4 regions of the Citrobacter farmeri genome follow, and region 1 is predicted to be linked to each of the others. Evidence: predicted binding sites of a transcription regulator. Region 1 holds the regulator's gene; each other region holds the start of a gene.
The links. Region 1 encodes CRP, which controls carbon source genes, mostly activating them, when cyclic AMP is high. Its sites were predicted from a motif close to ATGTGANNNNNNTCACAT; they were not measured.

Region 1 (5,328 bases):
ATCGTACTCCAGTCGCTGCTGGCAGCGCTGAAGAGCAATTTCACACGATTGCAGATATCGCTGCGCCAGGTCCGGCGTCAACATCGTATGCTCACGCGCCAGCGTGGTCATGGCATTGATGTGTTCGACGATAAACTGGCTGTGTGTCACCCACAGTTTCATGTCTTCCAGATAATGGGTATTAAAGCCGGGTTCCTGCATTGCCTGATTGAGCGAGTTAAACAGGGTGTTGTGCGCCTGGTTGACCCGCATACGTTGCCAGGCGAGCGGCGTGGGTTGCGGATCGTTGCTCAGAATCAGGCGAATGGCCTCCTGATCGGCTTCCAGTGCGTCATGGGCGTTTTTCCGCAACAGACCGCTCTGCCATTGCGGCCACAGCCAGACGGTGCCGCCAAACGCAATCAGGCAGCCGATGACCGTATCGATAAATCGCGGGATGATGAACTGTTCTCCATCCAGCGTCAGCAGTTGCAGGGTATATACCGCCGTGACGGTAAATCCAACCGTCGCCCAGCCGTAGTTTTTGCGGATGGTCAGATAGCTGACCAGGGTGATCGCCAGCATCAGGGCCAGCGTATATCCCTCGGGAATATGAAAGTGCAGCGTCACGCCTGCGATAATCAGCCCTACCAGCGTTCCCGCCGAGCGGTGCAAAATACGCACGCGGGTGGCACCGTAACCGTTTTGCGTCACAAACAGCACCGTCATCAGGATCCAGTAAGGTTTCGGCAGATGTAACGCCGTTCCCATGAGGCTGGCTATGCTGAGCATGACGCTGATTCGCCCGGCGTTACGCAGCGCCGGAGATTTCAACGAGAGGTAGTTTTTCAGTGCCGGAAGCAAGGGTAACCGACGCTGTTTATCGGCCATCAGATCGCGGGCGTAAAGCGGACGCTGGGTGCGAAGCACGCGGGCGATGCGACTGAAGTGCCAGTAGCAGAACTGTCCGACGGGGTTATCCGGATGCTGATGAGCAATTTTTCCCAGTGCACCAATCTGCTTTTGCATGGTGAACCGCGTCGGTAGTCGGTGATAGAGAATGTCATCTCCCAGTACGCGCAGGCGAGCGGCGACCGTTTGTGCATTCCAGCGAATGACCTGCTCCGCGTGACTGCGCTCGACCAGCTTTTGCACTTCTTCCGGCTGATGCAGGCTGACGGAGATATGTTCCTGCAAATCCAGCGCTTCCTGAAAGGCGCGCAGCATCCGTTTGTAGTCGTTGTTGCGGTGCGCCGATAGCATGTGCATCTGCTGATAGCACTGGGTGATGAGGTCGACGGCTTTCTGCTGGCGAACCAGAAGCGGCGGCAGGGCTTTTTCCGGGTCAGTGTGTTGGGTCAGCATGCTGTATTTGGCTTCGCAGTAATCCGCCAGTTCCCGGTATAACAGGCTTAGTGATTCGCGAAGCGGCTGCTCACGCCAGAGCCAAAACCAGAACCAGTTAAACAGCCCGTACCATAGCGTGCCCAGCGCGTAGATCAGCAGAGGCTCCCAAACCGGCATGTTCCCTGCCAGGCTCAGTGTGAAAATCGCAGCAATCAGTGAGGCCGGGAGCAGGCGGGCGTGAAGAGAGCTCAATTCTGCGGTGACGCCGAGCGTGAGTGTCAGACCGGTCAGGATCAGTGGCAACGGTACCGCCTGCGCCAGCATAAGTTGCATGATTAGGCTACAGCCAGCGAACAGCGATGCACCGATGATCAGGCGTTTGAAAAAGCGTTTGTGCGGAGTATCAAGCCCGGCAATGTTGCAGCAGGCGGGAACGAGAGAGAAAAGCAGGCCCAGATGTAACTGCCCGATGAGCAGGCCAACGGCCACGGGCAAACAGAGCACCAGCGTTTGACGTAGTGCATAGTTGATTTCTGGGTGATAAATCAGTCTGCGCCACATTGGCAAAACAAAAATGACGCGCTACCCGGTAGCGCGTCATTTCCGATGAGATTAACGAGTGCCGTAAACGACGATCGTTTTACCGTGAGCGGAGATCAGGTTCTGATCTTCCAGCATCTTCAGAATACGACCAACGGTTTCGCGAGAGCAGCCAACGATCTGGCCAATCTCCTGGCGAGTGATTTTGATCTGCATACCGTCCGGGTGAGTCATCGCATCAGGCTGTTTCGCCAGATTCAGCAGCGTCTGGGCGATACGACCGGTCACGTCGAGGAAGGCCAGGTTACCGACTTTCTCCGAAGTAACTTGCAGGCGGCGAGCCATTTGGGAAGACAGGCGCATCAGAATATCCGGGTTCACCTGGATCAACTGGCGGAATTTCTTATAGGAAATTTCAGCCACTTCACACGCTGTTTTCGCTCGAACCCATGCGCTACGTTCCTGGCCTTCTTCAAACAGGCCCAGTTCGCCAATGAAATCACCCTGATTCAGATAAGAAAGGATCATTTCTTTTCCTTCCTCATCCTTAATCAACACTGCCACTGAGCCCTTAACGATGTAGTACAACGTTTCTGCTTTTTCACCCTGGTGAATCAGCGTGCTCTTGGACGGGTACTTATGAATGTGGCAATGAGACAAGAACCATTCAAGTGTCGGGTCTGTTTGCGGTTTGCCAAGCACCATGCGCGATTATCCTCTGTTATAAGCTGTCTCCAGAGCCAAAAAAATCCGCTGTCTCTGGGGTTGCAAAAATGTGCTTCCCGCGTCCTGGGAAGAGGCTGTCAAAAACGAACTGCAGCCTTTAATGTGAAGTCCTCTGCATACATGCAGTACATCAATGTATTACTGTAGCATCCTGACTGTTTTAGCATAGCTTTAGCCGTGTGTCTCCTGGTGTCTCGCTTCAGCATGACGGAGGTCGCCTTCCGTTGCGAGAATTGTTATGTACGCGTAATCTGTCAGGAAAATTGACGCACTGGAGTTAAAAAATATGCAAGCGCGTGTTAAATGGGTTGAGGGGTTAACCTTCCTGGGTGAGTCGGCTTCCGGTCACCAGATTTTGATGGACGGTAACTCTGGTGATAAAGCGCCGAGCCCGATGGAAATGGTGTTGATGGCGGCAGGCGGTTGCAGCGCGATTGACGTGGTTTCTATCCTGCAAAAAGGCCGTCAGGATGTGACGAACTGCGAAGTGAAACTGACGTCAGAACGTCGCGAAGAGGCGCCACGCCTGTTCACCCACATCAATCTGCACTTTATCGTTACGGGTCGCGACCTGAAGGATGCCGCCGTTTCGCGTGCGGTCGATCTGTCGGCGGAGAAATATTGCTCCGTGGCGCTGATGCTGGGAAAAGCGGTCAATATTACCCATTCGTATGAAGTGATTGCTGCCTGATGATCATGGCCGGATAACGCCACGTCGCTGTCCGGCAATATCTCACCTTACTCGATTTTCTTTCCTTCCATCAGTCGCTGCACCAGCGGCAACATAATGAGCTCCATGGCCAGCCCCATTTTGCCGCCAGGTACCACCAGTGTATTGATGTGGGAAATAAATGAACCCTGCAACATCGCCAGCAGCCAGGGGAAATCGATCCCTTCCAGATTGCGAAAATGAATCACCACAAAGCTCTCATCCAGTGATGGAATGCCCTTGGCAGCGAACGGGTTTGAGGTGTCAACGGTGGGTACACGCTGAAAGTTAATGTGGGTGCGGGAGAACTGCGGCGTGATGTAGTTGATATAGTCGTCCATCGAACGCACCACTGAATCCATCACCGCCTCACGAGAATGGCCTCGCTCGCTGGTATCACGGATCAGTTTCTGGATCCACTCCAGGTTCACGATGGGAACCACGCCGACCAACAGGTCAACATGGCTTGCAACTTCATGCTGCGGCGTCACGACGCCGCCGTGCAGCCCTTCATAGAACAGCACGTCAGTAGGTTCCGGCAGGGCTTGCCATGGGGTGAAAGTCCCTGGCACCTGGTTCCACGGGACGGCCTCATCGTAGGTATGCAGATATTTGCGCGACTGGCCTTTGCCCGTCTGACCATACTCAATAAATGTCTGTTCCAGCAGACCGAAGTCATTGGCTTCGGGGCCAAAATAGCTGATGTGGCGTCCGGCGTCGCGCGCCTTGCGGATCGCCATATCCATCTCCGGACGGGTATAACGATGAAAACTGTCGCCTTCCACCTCGGCGGCGCGCAGGTTGAGCTGCGCAAAAATTTTACGAAACGCGAGGCTGGTGGTGGTAGTCCCCGCGCCGCTGGATCCTGTTACCGCGATCACCGGATGTTTGGCAGACATGTTAACTCCATCAATAAATTGATTTTTTATTATAGTCGGCCGATAGCGTGCGGGTTATTCGCGAAATTGTTTGCGCGGCATGATGTTGACGGTTTCGTGCAACTCAGACCACACCAGTATCGCTTCTCCACACTGTAACTGGCGTTTAACGTCGGCGACTTTTTGCTCAAGGGTTCGTTCATGTTCACCATAATCGGTGCCTTCGCGCAATACAAAGCTTTCGATCAGATTGTCCAGCGTCTCAGGGGAAAGGTCCTGCCAGGGGATCTGCATAATTATGCCTCCAGATACGGGGTCAGCCAGTCAGGAATGCGCGACTCAAGCCACATTTCTGGCCGACGCAATGTCCCGCCGATAAACCCAACGTGACCACCGTGTTCAGTTAACTGATATTCCACGTGCGGCGGTAAATCTTCCGCTTTGGGGATCACATGATGATCCATAAACGGGTCGTCTTTCGCATGAATGATCAGTGTCGGAATGGCGATGTCGCTGAGCAAGGGCATGGCGCTACACTGACGATAGTAGTCGATAGCATCGGCGAAACCGTGAATTTTGGCGGTGATGAGATCGTCAAACTCGCGGATGCGGCGCAGGGATTTCAATTGCGCCAGACTCACCGGCAGTGAGCCGGGATAGGCCGCCAGCTTGCGTGACGCGTTTGCCTTCAGCAGGTTGAGCAGATAGCGCTGATAAACACGGGAAAAGCCTTTATCCATATGATAGCTGCAGGCTTCCAGTACAAAGGGCGCTGAGACCATGACAGCCGCGTCGAGCGGGATGTTTTTCCCCTCTTTTGCCAGCAGACATGCCAGCACATTTCCTCCGAGCGAATAGCCCACGGCGGCCGTTGGCACCTTGCCAAATTCCCGCTGTAACCAGCCTAAGAACCAGCTCCCGTCTTCGGTTTCACCCGAGTGATAAATGCGATTCAGTCGATTCGGTTCACCGCTGCAGCCGCGAAAGTGCATCACCACGCCAAGCCAGCCACGATTCTTTGCCGCTTCAATCAGACCATGCGCGTATGGGCTGTTCAGACTGCCTTCCAGACCATGAAAAACCACCAGGCGCGGCTTGTGCTTCGCCTGATGTGGATCTTCACTCCATGCCAGATCGACAAAGTCGCCA
Region 2 (5,328 bases), 2.1 Mb from region 1:
CTCGGTGGGATCGGCATGCTCTATTTTCAGGATCTGATGCCGGGTCAGGCAGGTTCAGCGACAACGCTTTACACGAATACCATCCGCGTCGGCTGGATTATTGCCGGATCGCTGGCGGGTATTGCCGCTGAAATCTGGAACTACCATGCGGTTTTCTGGTTTGCGCTGGTAATGATTATCGCCACCATGGTCTGCCTGACGCGCATTAAGGATGTTTAAGGCGCTGTCAGCGCCTCCAGTTCAATAAGCCAGGTCATTGCCTGATGGGACGATTCGCCACACATTTCGGTACTTGGCAGCAATCCCGAGCACACCTTTGGCCGCAGCGGAGACGTGAAAATTTTACATCGCTGATGTTCATCAAGCTGGATACACCGCGTGTTGGCAGGCTTGCCCTCGGGCATGCCGGGGATGGGGCTGGAAATCGATGGCGCGGTGCAACACGCCCCACAATCCGGACGGCATTCCATAGTCTGACTCTCTTTATTGTGACCACCGGACAGACGCGCACAGTAGCACCTTTTTTGCACCCGCAAAAGTGCGAATTCCGCTTGCCTGAATGACCCGGCGCGAGTAGTTTGACGCGATAATTTAGCTAATCTCTATAACAGGATCTTTTCGATGCCAAGAGCGAACGAAATCAAAAAAGGTATGGTACTGAATTACAACGGCAAGCTGCTGATTGTGAAAGATATCGATATTCAGTCCCCGACCGCCCGTGGCGCAGCGACGCTGTACAAAATGCGTTTCTCCGATGTCCGTACCGGTCTGAAAGTGGAAGAACGTTTTAAGGGTGACGATATTGTGGATACCGTCACTCTGAGCCGCCGTGGCGTCGACTTCTCCTATGTCGATGGCAACGAATATGTGTTCATGGATAAAGAAGATTACACGCCCTACACCTTCACCAAAGATCAGATCGAAGAAGAACTGCTGTTTATCCCGGAAGGCGGAATGCCGGATATGCAGGTATTGACCTGGGACGGCCAGCTGCTGGCTCTCGAACTGCCGCAGACGGTGGATCTGGAAATCGTGGAAACCGCTCCTGGCATTAAAGGGGCTTCCGCCAGCGCACGCAACAAACCCGCGACGCTGAGCACCGGCCTGGTCATTCAGGTTCCTGAATACCTGAGCGCCGGTGAAAAAATCCGCATTCATATTGAAGAGCGCCGTTATATGGGCCGTGCGGATTAAGTTTTGCGTATACGTAAAAAGGACAGCCTGAACTGTCCTTTTTTGTCACTTGCGATCTTACAGCAGGTCGCGGAACTGGGTCATTTTCAGCGCCAGTTCAACACCGCGCACTTCCGCCAGCCCTTTCAGACGCCCAATCGCAGAATAGCCCGGATTGGTTTTCTTGTGCAGATCGTCCAGCATCTGATGACCGTGATCGGGACGCATCGGAATTGGACGTAAATCGCCCGCCTTCTTACGGCGCTGCTCTTCGGTCAGAATCGCCGTCACCACCGCCACCATGTTCACATCACCCTGCAGGTGCGCGCCTTCATGGAAGGTTTTCGGGTTCTCTTCGCGGCACGTCGAACGCAAGTGGGTAAAGTGGATACGATCGCCAAAGGTTTCGATCATTTTCACCAGATCGTTATCCGCGCGAACGCCGTATGAACCCGTGCACATAGTAAAGCCGTTATAGATGCTGTCGACCGTCTCTTTCAGCCACTGCATATCTTCAATGGTAGAAACAATGCGCGGTAACCCGAGAATCGGACGCGGCGGATCGTCCGGATGCACTGCCAGACGTACGCCCACTTCTTCCGCCACCGGCACAATCGCACGCAGGAACACTGCCATATTGTCGCGCAGATCGTCTTTGCTGATACCGTCGTACTCGGCCAGACGCGCACGGAATTGATCGAGGGTATACCCCTCTTCCGCACCAGGTAAACCGGCAATGATATTGCGGGTCAATTTTTCGATATCCGCCTCGCTCATCGCAGTGAAATACGCCGATGCCTGACGTTGTTCTTCGTCGCTGTAGTCCGCTTCAGCTCCCGCACGCTTGAGGATATGCAACTCAAAAGCGGCGAAGGCTATCTGATCGAAACGTAGCGCTTTCGAGCCGTCCGGCAATTCGTACTCAAGGTCGGTACGCGTCCAGTCCAGAATCGGCATGAAGTTGTAGCAGACAGTGTCGATGCCGCAGGCCGCGAGGTTGCGTATGCTCTGCTGATAATTCGCTATCCATGTTTGATACTGACCGGAGCGGGTCTTGATCTCTTCATGAACCGGAATACTTTCAACAACCGACCAGGTTAACCCTTTTTCTGCCAGAATAGCCTGACGTTTTGTAATCTCTTCAATCGGCCATACTTCGCCGTTCGGAATGTGGTGCAATGCCGTCACAACGCCCGTCGCGCCAGCCTGACGCACATCATCAAGTGATACCGGATCGTTAGGTCCGTACCAACGCCAGGTTTGTTCCATTGCTTTACCTCACAAAGTTGTTATACCAAATTGCTTTACCTGAATGACGACTACCATACAGGCTTCGGCGAAGTGATCAATAAAAGGGGCATGATTGATTGATCCAGCTCACATTCCCTGGATAAATTCGGCTTACCAATTCAATTTGTTGTCATATAACTTTACACTGGCGTTGTTAATTTATGGTTAATCAGGTGTGTAATAAATGACTACAATTGCCTCAGCACGACTGCCGGATGGCGTACAAATGCCTCACTATGACCGCCAGCAGCTTAAAACGCGCATGGTGCATTTCGGTTTTGGCGCCTTTCACCGTGCGCATCAGGCATTACTGACCGATCGGGTGCTGAACGCCCAGGGCGGAGATTGGGGAATTTGTGAAATCAGCCTGTTCAGCGGTGACACGTTGATGAGTCAACTCCGCGAACAGGATCATTTATACACCGTGCTGGAAAAAGGCGCAGACGGCAATCAGGCGATTATCGTCGGTGCCGTCAACGAATGCCTGAACGCAAAGCTCGACTCGCTCGCCACGATTATCGAAAAATTCTGCGAACCCCAGGTGGCGATTGTCTCACTGACCATTACCGAAAAAGGGTATTGCATCGATCCGGCCACCGGTACGCTGGACCTGACGAATCCGCGCATTATTCACGACCTGCAGTCGCCTGACGAACCCCATTCCGCGCCCGGTATTCTGGTAGAGGCGCTGTCACGTCGACAGGCGCGCGGGCTGGCGCCATTCTCGGTGCTCTCCTGCGACAACATTCCTGATAACGGCCACGTAGTGAAGAATGCCGTACTGGGGATGGCGGAAAAACGCGCTCCCGCGCTGGCAAGCTGGATCCGTGAACACGTCAGTTTTCCCGCCACCATGGTCGATCGTATTGTTCCGGCCGCTACAGAGGAATCTCTGGCTGAAATCACCCGCGAGCTGGGCGTCGCCGATCCTTGCGCCATCAGTTGTGAACCGTTCATTCAATGGGTGATCGAAGACAACTTTGTCGCCGGTCGTCCCGCGTGGGAAGCCGCAGGCGTGCAGATGGTCAGCGATGTTCGCCCCTGGGAAGAGATGAAACTGCGCATGCTTAATGGCAGCCACTCGTTTCTCGCCTATCTCGGTTATCTTTCAGGGTTTCAGCATATTAACGAGTGTATGCAGGACAACGCCTTTCGCGAAGCCGCGTACCGACTGATGATGAATGAACAGGCGCCGACGCTCACTATTACAGACGTGGATTTAACCGGCTACGCGCAAAGCCTGATTGAACGCTTTGCCAATCCGGCGCTGAAGCATAAGACCTGGCAAATCGCGATGGACGGTAGCCAGAAACTCCCGCAACGAATGCTGGCGGGTATTCGTCTCCATCTGGCGCGTGAGAGCGCATGGCCTTTACTGGCGCTCGGTGTGGCGGGATGGATGCGCTACGTCAGTGGCATCGATGATGCCGGCGCGACCATCGACGTTCGCGACCCGCTGAGCGATAAAATCCGCGCAATCGTCGCCGCCAGTCGTGAGGAGCAACGCGTCGTGGCTCTACTCACCTTACAGGAAGTCTTTGGCAATGACCTCCCGCATAATCCTGATTTTGTCCAGGCGATTGAAGCAGCCTGGCAGCGTATCGCGCAACGCGGCGCGCATCAGGCGGTGATTGATACGCTAAAAAATTAGCAATTTCTGCCATTAAGGCGAACGGGGCCTGTCTTCGTTCGTCCCGCCCTTCTCTTTTTCGCTTTTTTTCGCCAGGATTAATGGTAATCGTTACGGCACATCATTCTGGAGCAGGCGTGACCAAAACTAACCTTATTACTGGTTTCCTCGGCAGTGGAAAAACCACTTCAATTCTTCATCTGTTAACGCACAAAGATCCTGCCGAAAAATGGGCGGTACTGGTCAATGAGTTCGGTGAGGTTGGCATCGACGGCGCCCTGCTTGCAGACAGCGGCGCGTTGCTCAAGGAGATCCCTGGCGGCTGTATGTGTTGCGTGAACGGCCTGCCCATGCAGGTTGGATTGAATACCTTGTTGCGTCAGGGAAAACCAGACCGCCTGCTGATCGAACCGACAGGACTCGGGCACCCGAAACAGATCCTCTCCCTCCTCACCGCGCCAGTGTATGAGCCCTGGATAGACCTTCGCGCCACGCTGTGCATTCTTGATCCGCGCGGGTTGCTGGATGAAAAAATCGTTGCCAATGAGAACTTCCGTGACCAACTGGCTGCGGCAGATATCATCGTGGCGAATAAAACCGATCGCGCAACGGCAAAGAGTGAACGCGCTCTGCAGACCTGGTGGCAGCAGTTTGGCGGTAATCGTCAGTTAGTGCAGGCCGAACACGGTCAGATTGATGGGCAATTGCTGGACTTACCGCGTCTGAATCTGACTGAACTGCCCGCCAGCGCAGCGCATTCGCACAGCCACTCAGAAACGCGAGGGCTGGCGGCACTGAGCCTGCCGACGCAGCAGCGCTGGCGTCGTAGCCTGAACAGCGGCCAGGGGCATCAGGCCTGCGGCTGGATTTTCGATGCTGATACCATCTTTGACACCATCGGACTGCTGGAATGGGCTCGTCTGGCGCCCGTTGGCCGGGTGAAGGGGGTCATGCGTATTCCGGAAGGCCTCGTGCGCATTAACCGCCAGGGTGAGGATCTGCACATTGAAACGCAGAACGTCGCACCGCCAGACAGCCGCATAGAACTGATTTCCAGTACTGAGGCAGACTGGAATACATTACAGAGCGCATTGTTGAAGCTTCGTTTAGCTGTACACGCGTAAGGTTGCCTGCGATTTATTGAACAGTGAACTCTTTAAATATGAAAATCCGGTTACCACTGATACTCCTGCTGAATGTTGCCGGTCTGGCTTTGTTCATGAGCTGGTATATCC
Region 3 (5,328 bases), 440 kb from region 1:
GGTTTTGCGATTTTTCCCTGTTTATTCGCGCGCCAGCGGAAGCCCTGCATGCACGGCTGGTGGAGCGCAAACTGGCTGGCGGATTATCGCCAGCCGATGCCGAGGCGTTTTATCTGCGTACAGATGGGCCGAATGTGCGTCGGGTTCTGGAGAACAGTCGGCCAGCCGACCTTACTCTGGAGATGGCGGTGTCAGGAGCGTATCGGATTCAGTGAGCGTTTTATTATGGAGTCGAACAACCCGCGAGAAGTGACGCTGGATAAACGTAGCGTCATGGCTTATGGCGACAACGCGGGTTCCCCGTTCACGGCAGACGGCAAGCCAGTTTTCAAACACGGCTTGCCAGTGCTGGTCGAAATCCCGGTTGGGTTCATCCAGAAGCAGTACTGTGGGTCGCATGGCTTCCAGACTGGCGACGGCAACCATGCGTCGTTGCGCGGTATGGAGATCCAGCGGATGCGCGTCAGCCACGTCCTGCAAATGGCACAGCCGTAACGCGGCCTGCGTGCGGCGGTTAATGTCGTCGGCTGGCAACTGCTGTAGCTTTAAACCAAAAGCCACTTCATCGGCAACGTTACTGTGAAAGATCTGATTTTCCGCTTCCTGAAACAAGACCCCAAAATGTCTGGCGCGCTGACGATTTTTGAGCTGCGCAAGCGGCGTTTGCTGGAAGATGACCGAGCCGGAACAAGGGGAAAGCAATCCGGCCATAATTCTCAAAAGCGTGGATTTTCCTGCGCCATTATCGCCCGTTAACGCCAGCCATTCTCCCTCTCTGAGTTCCAGTGAAATGTCACGTAAGCAGTCATCTGCTGCGTTCGGCCAGCGATAATTTATCTGATGTAACGTCAACATAGGGGTATTAGCGCTCCGTCACGCAGTTGCCATGCCTGGTGGCAGCGAGTAAGAAAGGGGAAATGATGACGTTCGAAAAGCACGATGAGAGAATGTTGTGCCAGCGCCCATTGTTGCAACCGCGCCAGTAGCATGTCGGTGGCCTGCAATGTCAGGCGGCTGAACGCTTCATCCAGTATGAGTAATTTCGGCATCATCGCGAGCGCGCTGGCAATCACTACGCGCTGCGTTTCTCCGCCGGAGAGTGTCCCGGGATGGCGATGGCGCAGCGGCTCACACGCTGTCAGAGTAAGCGCCGCATCAATCCGGCGCATAATCTCCGCTTCATCCAGACAGAGGTTTTCCGGGCCAAACGCAACCTCTTCTTCAACGCTGAAAGTACAGCCGGAAAGCTGCAGATAAGGCGATTGTTGCACAAGCTGGATAGTGGCCGCCTGCTCGACAAGCGGCAATTTACCGACAGGATTACCCAACAGCGTTCCTTTGCCCTGAATTTCACCTGGCAGGAAATCCGGATACCAGCCCGCCATAAGCTGCGCCAGCGTGCTTTTCCCGCTACCGTTATCCCCTAATATTGCCACCATTCCGGGCGCTGAATGGTGGAATGTAAAGCACGACGCTGGACGTGTGGCATGGAGAGGAAGATAGCGAAACTGTTCTAGTGTAACCATATCCAGACTCCTGTCTCTGCCACTATCAATACCAACATGGCGTAACGTGCCAGACGCTGGAAGGTGCTATCTTTCGGCGCCCATAGCGTTGTCCGCGCGCGATGCAGGCGAAATCCCCGCATATCCAGCGCCGCGCCGCGTACCGCTAAATCGTTGAGCGCATTATGGGTGAGTGGCACGATCAAGGCAGGCATTGTACGTAAACGTTGATGCCACGCTTCATCCAGCGGTACGCCGCGAGCCCGCTGTGCCTCATGAATAATCGCCAGTTGCCGTTTGAGCTGTTCAACGACCAGCAACGGACCGGCGAGCAGATACGCGATGCCCGGTGGCAGACGTGATGCGAACAGCGCCCGGATAAAGCGTTGAACCGGCACGTATTGCATCCACAGTTGAGACGTCGAAACAATGGCCATAATTCGTAGCCACAGCGTGATAGCGTCCGCCCAGCGCTGGGGATCCCGTGGGCGACCGCTGATCCATTCCGTCAGCCAGCCACCATGCACCAGCCACAGTCCGACCCCCAAGGAGAACATTAGCCAGGCCACGTATTTTGCCCGTCGTCGCGTTGACTTCCCCGCCAACAGACTGAGAAAGGTTACCGCGCTGTATACCGGCAGAACGGTCTGCGCGGGAAGAAGCAAGGTGGAACTGGCCGCCAGCGCCCACAATGTCAATGAGGTAAACGGGTGCATTTAACGCACGGCTGACATTGTTGGAAAGTGGCGTGTCGTACGTAACGGCAACTGGCGCAAAAGGGTCCAGACGATAATCGCGGTCAGAATTTTATCGACTAAATTTGCCCCCAGTACGGTAATGGCAACAGACTCCACCAGATTCTGACCAACAGAGTGCATCCAGGCGACAAATAAATCGGCGCCGCTGCCGGTTACGCCGCCAAATAATGTGGTGCGTAATGGCACTGCGACCAGCGTAACGGCCAGGGTAATGACGACTCCACTGGCGATCACTTTTGGCAATGTGCGAAACCAACCGGCCCGTGCCAGCCACCCGGCGACGAGACCGATAACCATCGCCACTGGCGCAAAGGCCGCGGCGATCGGATCGGTTAACAGACCCCAAAGTAAATTTGTCAGCAGGCCAGTCAACATGCCGATGACTGGCCCCAGCAGAACGGCGCTGATCAACGTACCAATAGAGTCGAGAAAAATGGGAAGTTTAAGCATGCTAATAAGCTGACCACCTACCATATTAATCGCGATGGCAATGACAATTAGCACTAAAGACTGGCTGGAAAACGGGCGACGCGCCATAAGTAACCTCTTACTGAGTCGTTGATACACGGGGTGAGATATGCAGTTCGTCATAGCCGGAAAGGAGGCAGGGCTGACGGCTAAACTCCAGTGCTGTGAGTTCGCCAATCACCAGTTCAAGCGTTGTGCGCACGGTACAACCAGGCATCATATGTCCGCCGAGCATCGCGCCTTGCGGATCTGAGACACTCAGGTGCAGATGCTCGCCGGTCAACTCCAGCGTGCCATTCAGTGCAATGACCTCCCATGTTCCCGTCAGCAATGTTGTTGTTTCTTGTCCGGCATAGCGCAGAGCGACATTCGTCAGGCTGCCGGTGCAACCGGCGATCCAGCCGGCGCGTAGCGAGTGCTGTTGAATAAATTCATGGAGTTGGGAAAAAACTTCCAGGCCTGGTTGCAGGCGAAGGGCGTAAAAGCGGGCTTCTGATGCAGGGGGAATTGATGTGGTCATCATTTGCTGGTCTCCGAGACTCGGACGTAGCGTCAATCATATAGACGCTGACGAATGTGCTCTCTGATATAAATCAGGATTTTCGCCACGGCAACGAAAAGATCTTGCTACGCTTATTCGCGATTCTGGAATAAATTCCGTGATAGTGGGGGCGGAAATGTGATGTAGGTCAGATAACTGTCTTCTCCAACTGGACAATCATTCCTTTTATTCCCCGTTTCGCTTATTCTAGCTGAAGCGTTTCAGTCGATTAAATGTTCGACAAATAATCAATCAGTCGCAGTTTGCGACAGGTAAGGTTTCCCTGAACGATGCGCTGGATTACTCTGTCAGCCACATCTGAATCGGGATAGCCTTGCAGGAGATCTATGACCGTACGCGTAGCGATTAATGGCTTCGGTCGCATCGGACGTAATGTGGTTCGTGCTTTATATGAATCCGGACGTCGGGCGGAAATCACCGTGGTGGCAATCAATGAACTGGCGGATGCCTCGGGCATGGCGCATTTATTGAAATATGACACCAGTCATGGACGTTTTGCATGGGACGTTCGCCAGGAGCGCGAGCAGCTCATGGTTGGCGACGACGCGATTCGCATTCTGCATGAGCCCTCGCTTGACGCGCTGCCCTGGCGCGAACTGGGCGTTGATATTGTGCTGGATTGTACGGGCGTCTACGGGAACCGCGAACACGGCGAGGCGCATATCGCCGCCGGCGCGAAGAAAGTGCTCTTTTCACATCCTGGCAGCAACGATCTCGACGCCACCGTGGTATTTGGCGTCAATCAGGATCAACTGCGCGAGGAACACCGCATCGTCTCCAATGCTTCCTGCACCACGAATTGTATTATTCCCATTATCAAATTATTGGATGATGCCTATGGCATAGAATCCGGTACGGTGACTACCATTCACTCCGCGATGCACGATCAGCAGGTTATTGATGCATACCATCCTGACCTGCGTCGTACGCGGGCGGCGAGTCAGTCGATCATTCCGGTGGATACCAAACTGGCGGCTGGCATCACCCGTATTTTCCCGCAGTTTAACGATCGTTTCGAAGCGATTGCGGTGCGGGTACCGACGATAAACGTCACGGCAATCGACTTAAGCGTGACGGTGAAGAAGCCAGTAAAAGCTAATGAAGTCAACCAGTTGCTGCAAAAAGCGGCACAAGGTGCATTTCATGATATAGTTGACTATACGGAATTACCGTTGGTCTCAGTCGATTTTAATCATGACCCGCATAGCGCCATTGTCGATGGTACGCAAACGCGGGTCAGTGGCGCGCACCTTATTAAGACACTGGTCTGGTGTGACAATGAATGGGGCTTTGCTAACAGAATGCTCGACACCACGTTAGCGATGGCTGCAAAAGGTTTCAGGTAGGGCGCGAAGGCGCCTGCAAAACTTTATCAAGAATCAACGAGAGGATTCACCATGTCTGTAATCAAGATGACCGATTTGGATCTTGCTGGTAAACGTGTTTTTATCCGTGCGGATCTGAACGTACCAGTTAAAGAAGGGAAAGTGACCAGCGATGCGCGTATCCGTGCTTCTCTGCCGACCATCGAACTGGCCCTGAAACAGGGTGCTAAAGTCATGGTAACTTCCCACCTGGGTCGTCCTACCGAAGGCGAGTACAACGAAGAATTCTCTCTGCTGCCGGTTGTTAATTACCTGAAAGACAAACTGTCTAACCCGGTTCGCCTGGTAAAAGATTACCTCGACGGCGTTGAAGTGGCTGCGGGTGAACTGGTGGTTCTGGAAAACGTTCGCTTTAACAAAGGCGAGAAGAAAGACGACGAAGCGCTGTCTAAAAAATACGCCGCACTGTGCGACGTGTTCGTGATGGACGCCTTTGGTACGGCTCACCGTGCGCAGGCTTCCACTCACGGTATCGGCAAATTTGCTGACGTCGCGTGTGCCGGTCCGTTGCTGGCAGCAGAACTGGATGCGCTGGGTAAAGCGCTGAAAGAACCGGCTCGTCCGATGGTTGCTATCGTGGGTGGTTCTAAAGTTTCTACCAAACTGACCGTTCTGGACTCACTGTCCAAAATCGCTGACCAACTGATCGT
Region 4 (5,328 bases), 2.1 Mb from region 1:
AAATAGAGATCGATCAGCGCCCCAAAGCGCGCGCCAAACTCGCGAACCCGAACCGTCAACATATCCTTTGGCGAAGGCACGGCATAGCACTGCGCCTGAATGCCCATATGCAGGGCGATAAACAGCGCGCGCTCGCAGTGGAAGCGCTGGGTAATGATGATGAAGTCATTGGTATCGAAGACTTTTCGGGTGCGGACAATCGAATCGAGCGTGCGGAATCCGGCGTAATCTAACACGATGTCGGCAGGATCCACACCGGCGGCAATCAGGTCTTTGCGCATCGTCATCGGTTCGTTGTAGCTTTGTAGCGCGTTGTCGCCGCTGAGCAGCAGGTAGTTAACTTTGCCGCTGTTGTAAGCATTGAGTGCGCCCTGAATACGATAGCGGTAATACTGGTTGATGACCCCGGTGCGATAATATTTTGCCGTACCGAGTACCACGCCAACCTGGCGGTAGGGCAGGTCCTGAAGCTCATCGTAAATATAGGGAGCGGTTTTCCAGCTCATCCAGCGGTCAAGACCCAGCACGACCAACAGCAGCAAGCCGATCAGGACCAACAGGCTGTAGAGTACGCGCTTTAACATGAAGAAAACTCTGTCACTGGATGAAATTTCAATCAGGCTACTGTACCCGGTGTCGAAGCGCAAGAAACAGTAGTCTGATTGGGGGGATTTTCAGCAATACGCAGTCATACCGAACGAAGTGAGTATCGACCCGATAAGCGTAGCGCTATCAGACGATTAGGCCGGACAGCGGTTAAACCGCCTGCTCCGGCCTACGGACTGATGTCATCAGACAATTAACTCAGCAGCACACGATCGATGCTGCTGCAGCCCAGCGCTTTCAGCGTGGCGGCGGTGGCATCCCACTGGATCAGCGGCGCATCGGCTTTTTCCGCCAGAACCGCACGCTGAATATCGGCATAACCGTAGCCGTTAAGGTTCAGCATGATCAGCGCCCCCTGCAACGGTGGCAGTGTCGGGTTAAACGCGGCATTCTCGCCATAGCTTCCGCTAAAGATGCGCCCGTCTTTACACTCCAGCGCCACACCGCTCGGTGACTGGCTGTACGGCATATGACTGTGGCTCGCGGCGGTGATGGCGGCTTGCGTCAGCGCATCGCCCTGAGGGGCAAAACCGTGATCCTGTTCGTCCATCAGCAGCGTCTTGATATCGAGATCTTTTGGCCCAAACGCGTCTGGTAAATAGTCGCGCAGCGTGTGCGGTTCGCGGCCAGGCAGATGAATGCGCAGATCCAGTCCGCTATTCAGTTCGTTCATAAACTGACGGCAGTGGCCGCACGGAGTGTAGTTTACGGTGATCGCCGCGAGGCCTTTCTCGCCACGCAGCCAGGCATGGCTGATGGCGCTTTGTTCAGCATGAACCGTTTGCTGCATGGTCGCGCCGAGGAATTCCATGTTGGCACCGAAGTACCACGTTCCGCTCACGCCGCGTGCAATCGCGCCGACGTTGAAGTTCGACAACGGCGTACAGGCGCAGGCTGCAGCCAGCGGTAGCAGCGCGAATGCCAGCGCGTCTTCGTCCAGTCCCGTTGCGCTTTTAAGCATTGATACCTGCTCAGCCGTCAGCGAAGCGGGGAAATGCGTATCCGCCAGGATGGGCGCCATTGCTGATTGCAGATCATCCGCAAGTTGGCTAAAGGCAGTTTGAAAACGTGGGTGCATGGCGTTGCCTCATAACAATGTATTGGGATCGTAGTGTACGGGCCTGCTACCGCTATATGTGTGATCGGAATCTCATTGTGTGTGCAACTTATGAAACTTAAATGAAAAATGCGCGACGTATCGCAAATTTTAGCCCATGACGGCGAGAATAATCGGAAACAGGAACGGGGCGATCAGTGAGGTAATAATCCCGCAAATCACCAGCGCCAGCGAACTGAATGCGCCTTCCTGATAATCCAGTTCCGCGCAGCGGGCAGTGCCGAGGGCGTGAGACGCGGTCCCCATCGCCAGTCCGCGTGCGGCTTTGGTCTTAATACGCATGGCGTTTAACAGCGTATGGCCAAAGACGGCGCCAAGAATACCGACGAAAATCACGCACACGGCGCTGACCGCCGGAATGCCGCCGATGCTGCCGCCAACGGCCATCGCAATCGGCGTGGTGACGGATTTCGGTAAGACAGAGGCGGCGATTTCAGGCGTAGCGCCCATCAGCAGCGCTACCGAGGTGCCGGTCACCATCGCGACAATGCTGCCGACAAAGCAGATAGTAATGATCGACTTCCAGCGAGCACGGATCTGATGCAGTTGTTCATACAGCGGATAGGCCAGCGCCACAACTGCCGGTTGCAGCAGATCGTTTAAGACCTCGCTGCCTTTAAAATAGCTGTCGTAAGAAATACCGGTCAGCAGGAGAAACGGGATAATCACCACCATCGCCACCAGCAGCGGATTCAGTAACGGAAATTTGAAACGTGCAGCCAGTTTGCGCGCGCCGAAAAAAACCGCCAGCGTCAGCGGCAGAGACCACCAGATTGACGACATCATTCTTTAGACCCTTTCTGACCAACCACTTTGCGTTCACCGTGGACCAGGTGTGAACTCCAGCTCACCACCAGAAAAACCACCAGCGTACTGACGGCACACGACACCACCACCGGACCGAACTGCGCGCGCAGCAGATCGAAGTACTGCATCACGCCGACGCCAATCGGTACAAACAGCAGCGCCATGTAGCGAATCAGCACATAGCAGCCAGGATTAACCCATTTCGCCGGAATGATTTGCAGCGCCAGCAGTACGAACAGGATTAGCATCCCGATGATACTGCCTGAAATGGCGACGGGTAGCAGGGACGCAATAAAAATGCCTGCATACAGACAGGCATAGATCAGCACGAAAGCGCGTAAGTATTGCCAGATGATATTCAGTGTCTTGCTCATGTTGTAATTCCTTGAAGCGACGGATTCATCATACAATTAAACTTTAAAACGTGCTATCGATCACATCATGAATTCTTAGCATACTGGAGATAGATAACAGGAACATTGGGCAATGCCCCCAATACGTGACGTTAAACTTGTGCCAGCAGTTGTAAGAAACGACTCAGCGCACTGGACGGCGTCTCATTATTGCGCCAGAACACACCCACGCTCCCTTTCTGTTCGATCTTCGGCAGGTTCAGGATCACCAGTTGTCCCTGGCTGGCATAGCGTTGTGCCAGCCGTAAAGAAAGGATAGAGATCATATCGCTGCTTTGCAGCAGGTTGGTACTGACGTTCATTGATGCCGATTCGATGGTGTTTTCCGGCAGCATCACCCCGTTATCGACCAGTGCGTTGTCAATACTCAGGCGAATGGGCGTTCCTGTCGGCCAGACAATCCAGCGCCAGTGCGCGAGATCAGCCCAGCTCAGGGTGTCAAACTTCGCCAGAGGATGGTGGGGACGAGCGACAAAGCAGACGGGTTCGGTATACAGCACCTGGTAATTGAGCGGGAGTTGCAGCGCTCGTCCACCGACGCGACCTACCACCACATCCACGGAACCGGCAAGCAGGTCGTGAAGCAGCGGCGTCATGACCTTTTCTTCAATGTTGAGATGTAGCGTCGGCATCTCAACGAGCAGATTGAGGATCGCCTGCGACACACAGTCGGTCGCCACCGGCGAGCAGCCGATTTTCAGGCTTCCTACCAGACCGCCTTCTTTAAAGCGTGCCATTTCATACTGTGAACGTTCCATGTCATTGATTAAACGCTGAGCATGTTGCAGCAGCAACTTGCCGCCTTCCGAGGGGCGCAGGCCTTTACTGTGACGTTCAAAGAGCGTGATCCCCATCTCATCTTCGAGCTGTGACAGCCATTTTGACAGGGCAGGCTGGGTGATATTCATCATCCGCGCGACGTGCGTGAGATTCCCTTGTTCGCCCAGCGCCACCAGCATTTGCAAATGATGCAGCTTCAGTTTTTGCGCCCAGTTTGCCATCAGCGATAACCTCCAGGTTATGTCTCTGCATGAAAAGCCATTGTACATTTTATCGCCCGGTCTACAAACTCGTAACATACAAAAAACAAAACGACATCTTTCCCTACCTGCACCGAGGCATTCACTATGACTCAACGACGTGAACTACAAGCCCTTATCGATGCTGCTCCTGTCAGCAAGACTCAGTGGCGGGTGATCATCTGCTGCTTTCTGGTCGTCATGCTTGATGGTTTTGATACGGCAGCCATTGGCTTTATTGCACCCGATATTCGTACCCACTGGCAGTTAACTGCCGGAGATCTGGCTCCGCTGTTCGGCGCGGGTCTGTTAGGACTTACCGCTGGCGCCTTACTTTGCGGACCGCTGTCTGACCGCTTCGGTCGCAAACGGGTGATTGAGCTTTGCGTGGCGCTGTTTGGCGCGCTGAGCCTGATTTCCGCCTTTTCACCGGATCTGCAAACGCTGGTCATCCTGCGCTTTCTGACCGGCCTGGGTCTGGGCGGCGCCATGCCGAATACCATCACAATGACCTCTGAATACCTGCCTGCCCGCCGCCGTGGTGCGCTGGTTACCCTGATGTTCTGCGGCTTTACGCTCGGTTCCGCCATGGGCGGGATTGTCAGCGCGCAGTTGGTGCCGGTCATCGGCTGGCATGGGATCCTGGTACTCGGCGGCGTGCTACCGCTGATGCTGTTCTTCGTGCTGCTCGCGGTCTTGCCGGAATCTCCGCGCTGGCAGGTACGCCGCAAGTTACCGCAGGCAACCATTGCCAGAACGGTCAGCGCGATCACTGGCGAACGTTATGACAATACGCAGTTTTACCTCCAGGAGGCGGCGGCGATCGCCAAAGGCAGCATTCGCCAACTGTTTGTTGGTCGCCAGTTGCCCATTACCCTGATGTTATGGGTGGTGTTTTTCATGAGTCTGTTAATCATCTACCTCCTGTCGAGCTGGATGCCGACGCTGTTGCACCATCGCGGAATTGACCTGCAACAGGCTTCCTGGGTGACGGCGGCGTTTCAGGTTGGCGGGACACTCGGCGCGCTGGCACTGGGCGTGCTGATGGATAAACACAATCCGTTCCGGGTGCTGGCGGTGAGTTACGCGCTGGGAGCGGTATGCATCATCATGATTGGTCTGAGCGAAAATGGTTTATGGCTGATGGCGCTGGCGATCTTCGGTACCGGGGTGGGTATCAGCGGATCGCAGGTGGGCCTCAACGCCTTAACCGCCACGCTCTATCCCACACAGAGTCGGGCGACGGGCGTGAGCTGGTCGAACGCGGTGGGGCGCTGCGGAGCGATTGTTGGTTCGCTTTCCGGCGGCGTGATGATGGCGATGAATTTCTCTTTTGACACCTTGTTTTTCATTATCGCTGTTCCGG

Region 2: the regulator CRP is predicted to act here: its motif matches at 2,539-2,556, upstream of I6L53_RS07425 (mannitol dehydrogenase family protein).
Region 3: the regulator CRP is predicted to act here: its motif matches at 3,409-3,426, upstream of epd (erythrose-4-phosphate dehydrogenase).
Region 4: the regulator CRP is predicted to act here: its motif matches at 1,743-1,760, upstream of cdd (cytidine deaminase).

What each region holds. Positions count from the first base shown of each region.
Region 1 is NZ_CP077291.1:4,398,430-4,403,757, reverse strand. Features, by position in the region: gene I6L53_RS20860 (YccS/YhfK family putative transporter) at 1-1,887, opposite strand, end outside; gene crp (cAMP-activated global transcriptional regulator CRP) at 1,939-2,571, opposite strand; gene I6L53_RS20850 (OsmC family protein) at 2,879-3,283, shown strand; gene I6L53_RS20845 (phosphoribulokinase) at 3,331-4,200, opposite strand; gene I6L53_RS20840 (YheU family protein) at 4,255-4,473, opposite strand; gene I6L53_RS20835 (hydrolase) at 4,476-5,328, opposite strand, start outside.
Region 2 is NZ_CP077291.1:1,585,984-1,591,311, reverse strand. Features, by position in the region: gene setB (sugar efflux transporter SetB) at 1-219, shown strand, start outside; gene I6L53_RS07440 (YkgJ family cysteine cluster protein) at 216-470, opposite strand; gene yeiP (elongation factor P-like protein YeiP) at 622-1,194, shown strand; gene uxuA (mannonate dehydratase) at 1,252-2,442, opposite strand; gene I6L53_RS07425 (mannitol dehydrogenase family protein) at 2,648-4,114, shown strand; gene I6L53_RS07420 (CobW family GTP-binding protein) at 4,231-5,217, shown strand; gene I6L53_RS07415 (phosphatase PAP2 family protein) at 5,256-5,328, shown strand, end outside.
Region 3 is NZ_CP077291.1:3,960,362-3,965,689, reverse strand. Features, by position in the region: gene I6L53_RS18570 (nucleoside/nucleotide kinase family protein) at 1-215, shown strand, start outside; gene I6L53_RS18565 (ABC transporter ATP-binding protein) at 172-855, opposite strand; gene I6L53_RS18560 (energy-coupling factor ABC transporter ATP-binding protein) at 849-1,526, opposite strand; gene I6L53_RS18555 (energy-coupling factor transporter transmembrane component T) at 1,514-2,221, opposite strand; gene I6L53_RS18550 (ECF transporter S component) at 2,222-2,800, opposite strand; gene I6L53_RS18545 (PPC domain-containing DNA-binding protein) at 2,811-3,251, opposite strand; gene epd (erythrose-4-phosphate dehydrogenase) at 3,620-4,639, shown strand; gene pgk (phosphoglycerate kinase) at 4,691-5,328, shown strand, end outside.
Region 4 is NZ_CP077291.1:1,616,522-1,621,849, forward strand. Features, by position in the region: gene sanA (outer membrane permeability protein SanA) at 1-584, opposite strand, end outside; gene cdd (cytidine deaminase) at 800-1,684, opposite strand; gene I6L53_RS07560 (CidB/LrgB family autolysis modulator) at 1,814-2,509, opposite strand; gene I6L53_RS07565 (CidA/LrgA family protein) at 2,506-2,904, opposite strand; gene I6L53_RS07570 (LysR family transcriptional regulator) at 3,036-3,944, opposite strand; gene mhbT (3-hydroxybenzoate transporter MhbT) at 4,071-5,328, shown strand, end outside.